Linked DNA regions of Hydrogenovibrio crunogenus. The protein of the gene in region 1 interacts with the protein of each later gene in a pairwise test. Links are inferred from orthologs where the notes say so. Each region holds a gene or a part of one and is shown on either strand. Other genes may lie near its edges.

What was found.
Region 2: the proteins of GHNINEIG_RS04480 (region 1) and minC interact in binary tests that used the Escherichia coli proteins (3 or more experiments, as listed by UniProt). The link is inferred for Hydrogenovibrio crunogenus from one-to-one orthologs.

Annotation. Positions count from the first base shown.
Region 1 is NZ_CP032096.1:942,408-945,642, forward strand. Bases 220-3,128 are described here. They hold GHNINEIG_RS04480 (carboxysome peptide B), read left to right. Parts: upstream 220-1,501; coding sequence 1,502-1,756; downstream 1,757-3,128. Other genes in these bases: GHNINEIG_RS04470 (carboxysome shell carbonic anhydrase), read left to right, coding at 220-1,234; GHNINEIG_RS04475 (carboxysome peptide A), read left to right, coding at 1,249-1,521; GHNINEIG_RS04485 (BMC domain-containing protein), read left to right, coding at 1,795-2,085; GHNINEIG_RS04490 (BMC domain-containing protein), read left to right, coding at 2,112-2,405; GHNINEIG_RS04495 (BMC domain-containing protein), read left to right, coding at 2,432-2,740. Outside these bases: more of GHNINEIG_RS04470, read left to right, coding at 1-219; more of GHNINEIG_RS04500, read left to right, coding at 3,129-3,235. UniProt on the Escherichia coli protein: Probably forms vertices in the bacterial microcompartment (BMC) dedicated to ethanolamine degradation. It may be involved in transporting positively charged molecules into and out of the BMC.
Region 2 is NZ_CP032096.1:1,283,447-1,286,753, reverse strand. What follows is about bases 226-3,206. They hold minC (septum site-determining protein MinC), read right to left. Parts: upstream 2,071-3,206; coding sequence 1,381-2,070; downstream 226-1,380. Other genes in these bases: GHNINEIG_RS06130 (molybdopterin molybdotransferase MoeA), read right to left, coding at 2,847-3,206; mobA (molybdenum cofactor guanylyltransferase), read right to left, coding at 2,227-2,847; minD (septum site-determining protein MinD), read right to left, coding at 456-1,268; minE (cell division topological specificity factor MinE), read right to left, coding at 226-452. Also shown: GHNINEIG_RS06155 (peptidoglycan binding protein CsiV), read left to right, coding at 1-102; more of minE, read right to left, coding at 198-225; more of GHNINEIG_RS06130, read right to left, coding at 3,207-3,307. UniProt on the Escherichia coli protein: Cell division inhibitor that blocks the formation of polar Z ring septums. Rapidly oscillates between the poles of the cell to destabilize FtsZ filaments that have formed before they mature into polar Z rings. Prevents FtsZ polymerization.

The DNA.
Region 1 (3,235 bases):
AGAACAAGATTGGCAATCTGGAGTGCAATTGCAATCTCAGAAAGGCTTTCAGTTTTTGTACGGAAAAACCCTCTTTGCCCAATTTATGAGAATGTCAGAAGACTTCTTTGTGAATGATCCTTTGTTGGGTCAAAGAAAACATGAAGCAGAGCGTATTTTTAAAGAAGCTGGCTTCCATGCAGTAGGAATTGCTCCTTGTGCAGATGGACGTTTGGCACACATTTTAAGTTACGTACTCCGCTTACCTTATGCCTTAGCAAGACGTAAGGCACATGCAGGCGTCATGTTTGATGTCAGCGAAAGTGTTAGAAACTGGGTGTTTATAGAACACACGAGATTTCGTGAAGGTGAGCCAAATTTGGCTGATGAACCTACACGTTACTTAAAGATTGCGGTGTATCACTTTTCTAAGGCAGACCCGACACATCAAGGGTGTGCAGCTCATGGGAGTGATGACCATAAAGCGGCGCAAGCGGCTTTACAAAAACTAAAAGATTTTAAACAAGCGATTGAAAACCGTTTTGGTTGCGGGTCAACGGTTCAAACTCTATTACTAGGGTTGAACACAGATGATGACAGCATGAAGGTGCATATCCCGAATGCGAGTGGTGAAGTCTGTTTGGATCGTTATGTTGAAACGGAGCAGCTATATCAGATCACAGCAAGTTTATCTGATACGGAGGCCAAGCAAACGTTGGAAAATGCCATCCTTGCTTGTAACCAAGCTCTTGGATCAACCGCACCACAACCAGAGTTGGTTAAATTGTTGAGCTGGTTGATTGGAAATAATTTTTCTCAGATTGCTTATGTGAATCAATATGAGAATGGTTGTTACAGCGACATAGGCCATGCTGAGAGATTTATCGGTATTGGTAACGGCTTTGAAGAAGTGCAATTACGTAACCTGAGTTATTACAGTTTTCTTGATACGGTTGAGGAAGGTGTAAATGACGTGGATGTCGGAATCAAGATTTTTAAAGGCTTGAATGTCAAAAAAGGATTACCGATTCCAATCATTATCCGCTGTGATTATGACGGTCGCGTACCAGGCTCTAAAGATAGAGCTGAGGCAAAGGCTTTACGTATTGAGAAGGCATTGCACAATCGCTATCAAGAATTGTCGGCACCGGGCTTATTGCAAACGTTACCGACATTAAGAGATTTTACCAGCTGTAAACCAGCTGAAAAATTACCAGGCCTGGCGGATTTATCGGCCAAGCAAAGAACCGCATAGAAGGGAGGTGAAGCTTGAAAATTTATAAAGTTGATAAAACCCTCGTTTCAACAAATCGTATTTCGATGATGGAGCATAAACCTCTATTAGTTGTGCGAGAAAAGGATGGAGGCACGCCTCAAGTTGCGGTAGATCCGGTAGGTTGTAAACCAGGTGATTGGGTCATTTGTTGTGGTAGTTCGGCGGCACGTGATGCAACCGGCGTTAAAGGTTACCCTAGCGATCTCACAATAGTGGGCATTATCGATAAATGGGAAGTACCACAAGATGCAGATACTACAAGTTAAAAAACAGTTGGTTCTGACCAGTCGCTTAGAGGATTTGGGACACCTTCCTTTAAAAGCGCTGACTTCAGAAACGGGTGAACTATTTGTAGCGATGGATCCGGTAGGCACAAAAGATGGTGACTGGGTTTTTACCATCGCGAATTCTGCAGCACGAGATGCAGCAGGAGACAAAAGATTATTAACAGATTTAACGGTTGGCGGCATCATTGATGACTGGCAGCCAAAACAGAAGTAAGTTTTAAATTTAAAGTGAGCAACTCGAAGGAGAAAGTTATGAGTGATTACGGTATTGCCCTAGGCATGATTGAGACCCGTGGTTTGGTGCCAGCAATTGAAGCAGCAGATGCTATGACTAAAGCAGCTGAAGTTCGCTTGGTAAGCCGTGAATTTGTTGGTGGTGGTTATGTCACTGTATTGGTTCGTGGTGAGACAGGTGCGGTAAACGCAGCGGTTCGTGCTGGTGCTGATGCTTGTGAACGTGTAGGTGACGGACTAGTCGCAGCGCACATCATTGCTCGCCCACACAAAGAAGTGGAACCAGTTTTAACAATGGAACAGAAATAATTAATTTTCTTTAAAGGAGAAATGTGATGAGTACGGAATATGGAATTGCATTAGGAATGATTGAAACTCGTGGTTTGGTACCTGCAATTGAAGCAGCAGATGCTATGACTAAAGCAGCAGAAGTTCGCTTGGTAAGCCGTGAGTTTGTTGGTGGCGGTTATGTCACAGTTTTGGTTCGCGGTGAAACAGGTGCGGTAAACGCAGCGGTTCGTGCTGGTGCTGATGCTTGTGAACGTGTAGGTGACGGTCTTGTTGCAGCACACATCATTGCTCGCCCTCACAAAGAAGTTGAGCCTGTTTTAACAATGGAAAAGAAATAAGACTTTTTCTATAAGGAGAAAAAATCATGAGTACAGAATACGGAATTGCTTTAGGTATGATCGAAACACGCGGTTTGGTTCCAGCAATTGAAGCTGCGGATGCAATGACTAAAGCAGCAGAAGTTCGCTTAGTTAGCCGTGAATTTGTTGGTGGCGGATACGTTACTGTTTTGGTTCGCGGTGAAACAGGTGCGGTAAACGCAGCGGTTCGTGCTGGTGCAGACGCTTGCGAACGTGTTGGTGACGGTCTAGTTGCAGCACACATCATTGCTCGCCCACACAAAGAAGTTGAACCTGTTTTAACATTAGGTAACAGTTCAGCTGACCGAAGCTAAGCTATTTTTAGGGAGGTTATAATTTTTTAACCTCCAATTTAAGGTACCAGGAGAGGGACATGCGTTATTCATCAAGAATGCCAGGAAGTGTCATGCCAGGTGCGGGTGCACACCCAAGAATACCTCAAGCTCAAACGTCTGTAGCAAACAGTCAGATCTTAGGATATTTAGGACGTGCCCTTAGCCTGGAATTCACAGCAGGTCAGCATTATCTCGCACAAGCTTCGTTGGCAAAGTTCCGACAAGAAATTTCGTATGCAGAAGGCTTTGTTACATTAGCGAATGAAGAATTCCAACATGCAAATTTGATTACCGATCGTATGGTAGCACAAGGTGCTTTGCCAGCAGGTAGTGTGTTAAGACCCGCTGGTAGTGCCAATAATATTGCAGAAGCCTTGAAAAGTTGTGAAGAGCGTGAAATCGCACTGATTCAACTTTACACAGAAGCCACTCAATATTGTGCCAATATGGGCGCTCAGGAAGACCATGCTTTGT
Region 2 (3,307 bases), 340 kb from region 1 along the record:
TTTCAATTGCAAGAAGCCCGAAAAGTTAAGTCTGGAGAGTTGCATTATTTTGACCACCCTATCTTTGGAGCCTTAGTTAAAATCCAATACCAGGGCCGTTAATTTATAAAGCCAGTTGGCTTCATTTGCTTTGCTGTAAATATAAAAAACCGCCAGGCCTGGCGGTTTTTTTGTGACTTTTCGATATTGCGTGAACTTTATTTATCTGGTAACACTAAGTTCAATTCCAATACTTCAAATCCATTGGCTTCATCAATTGAAATTTGTAACTGTTCCTGGTCAATGGTGACATACTTTGAAATGACCGCCAGAATTTCCTCACGCATCTTAGGCAAGTACTCTGGAGCACTGCGTTCTGAGCGTTCATGCGCAAGTAAAATCTGCAAACGATCCTTTGCAAGATTTGCCGACTTCTTTTTCTTTTGTCCGAGTAAATAGTCTAATAATGCCATAACTTACTTCCCAAATATTTTTTTGAAAAGGCCTTTCTTTTCGGCAATCAAGAAGCGATGTTCTTTTTCTTCGCCCAAGAAACGATCAACGACATCCATATAGGCATGCGCCGCATCAGAATCTTCCTCTAAAATAACAGGCTGTCCAGAGTTAGAAGCGTTCAATACTTGTTCGGATTCCGGAATGACTCCTAACAGTTTAATGTTAAGCAAGTCAGTCACATCTTCAACCGACAACATTTCTCCTGTCTCAACCCGGCTTGGGTTATAGCGGGTTAAAACAAGGTGCTCGATAATCGGTTCACCCCCCCCCTCAGCACGTTTGGATTTCGCTTGTAAAATCCCTAAGATACGATCGGAATCGCGTACAGAAGACACTTCCGGATTCGTAACGATGATGGCTTCATCCGCAAAATACAAGGCTAACTGAGCCCCTTTTTCGATCCCCGCAGGAGAATCACAAATGATAAAATCAAAGCCGTCTTCTTTTAAGTCATCAATAACTTTTCCAACGCCGTCTTGAGTTAAAGCATCTTTATCACGCGTTTGTGAAGCCGCCAAGATATAAAGGTTTTTAATTCGTTTGTCTCGAATTAACGCTTGATTTAAAGTCGCTTCGCCTTGAACCACGTTCACAAAGTCATAAACAACGCGGCGTTCACATCCCATGATCAAATCTAAGTTACGTAAACCAACATCAAAATCGATGACCGCAACTTTATAGCCTTTTAAAGCCAAACCAGCTGAAATACTTGCACTCGTAGTGGTCTTGCCCACACCACCTTTTCCTGAGGTTACGACGATTACACGTGACACCTAAGCTTCTCCTCGAATTTTAAAACAGGGTCCCATCAATATAATGAAAGACCTTAATGATAGAATTATAACTGAGTATTTTACGCTGCGTAAAATTACTCTGCCTTAAAAATTAATCCAGTAAATCTGGGTTAAAGACCAACTTCCCATCGGCTAAGCTGATTTCAACAAACCCGTTTTTAAATGACTCGTCAATGTCTTCTGACAATTGATACATTCCGGCAATGCACACCAGCTCGGGATTCAACTGTTTTGCAAAAATCTTAGCCTGCGTATCGCCAGACGACCCTGCAAACACTTTGCCCATCACTTTACCAAAAACATGTACATGTCCATCAGCCACCACTTCAGCGCCTGGATTGATTGACCCCATAACAATCAGGTCTCGATCCTTAGCATAGATTTGTTGTCCAGAACGCACGGAATTTTTTACCATTAAAGCTGATTTTAAACCGCCTTTTTCAGGTTCTTCTTTGGTTCTTTTAGGACGTGTTTTCGGTTTTTCTCTCGGAAAAATAGCCAGGCCTGCATATTCGGCCTGCTCTTTAATGGCTTCGTCTTCGGTTCGAATACCGATGGGAATCATTTGAAGCTGCGTTAAATACTCCACTAGCAGCGCCAAAAAGGTGGGATCTTTCAATGTCATTTGAGGTTCGAGTACAATCGGAATCCCCACAAAAAAGTCCGGTGCTTGTTCTATTTTTGCCGCTATGGCTTTTTTCGTTTCGTCAATTTGATCTGAAAAAAGGTTTAAAACCGTTAAAGAAAGGATAGAGCCTTTTAAATCTACTATTTTGCTCATGTGTTTGAGTTAGGCCTAGACAGTTAAAAACCATAATCTTACTTGACCAATAAGGGCGAGTCAAAGGCAAATTACGGTTAAAAAGGCTTTAAAAAAATATCTCAGTTAAGGATTTTAAAGCGGTGACCACAGGAGTTGATAAAAAATGATTTAAAATCAACGCAACATCAAATTATTCTCCATTTCACGGTGCTCATTGACTGTGTCAAAATGGTTGTAATTGGTAATAGACATATAGGAAGAAATATCGACTTCATGCACTTCTCCGCCACTATGTGAAATACTTTGTAACCATCCTTTTATTGAATTGCGCTTCGAATCTAAATAGGATGACAGGGAATTCTTTAATTCCTTCGAGATAGACAAATGTGCATAATGCGCACGACGATGTTGTGAGATAAAAGATACTTCTGATTCCAGAGCCAGCATGTGCAATAAATAATGGTCAGGAATGTTTAAAGAGTCTACTGGCCAAGTGATCCAACGATTAATATGTGACAAGGAAGGTTCATTCATAACTGCTTCAATACCCGCCAAAGGGCCACAGTACCCCGGCCGGATATCTGAAACGACAGGGGGGCCTAAATTTGAATAATCAGATAAATTCCGGTTTGCACTAATGACGATCGTAACTGTTTGAGTTACCCTCTCTGCTTGTCGTTGAATTTGTTGCAACACCACTTCGATAAAAGCTTTGTTGTTTCGGACACACCAACCTTTGTCCTGCCCACCCATTCGCCTGCCCTCCCCACCGGCTAGAATAAGCACGCCAATCATTACGGATTCACCCAAAAATCAACAATGTCGCCTGCCTGATAGGTTTGGTTTGGGTCGATTCGGATATAACCGCCTGATTCAACCAAATTCATAATCTGGCTTGTTGAGACATTTAAAATCGGCTTGACCCCTTGCTCTGTTTCCCTCACCTGACACCAGACCAAACAGTCATGGTTCATTTTAAGGTCACTGGCAAGTACCCTTTTTGCAGGCTTAATTTGCCATTCCTTTATACCGGCTTGTTTTCGAATAAAAGGGGTGACCAATGCTTGAAAGGTCATGAAAGCCGCCAAGGGATTACCCGGCAAAGCAAGAATACTGGTTTGCTGAGAAATTGCCATGGAGAAAGGTTTACCAGGTTTCATATTAAGCTTCCATGTCCAGAAAGAGTGACAAGCAGCTAAAGATGATTTCATAAAGTCCTTTTCTCCTACCGAAGCGCCCCCTACCGTCAGAATTA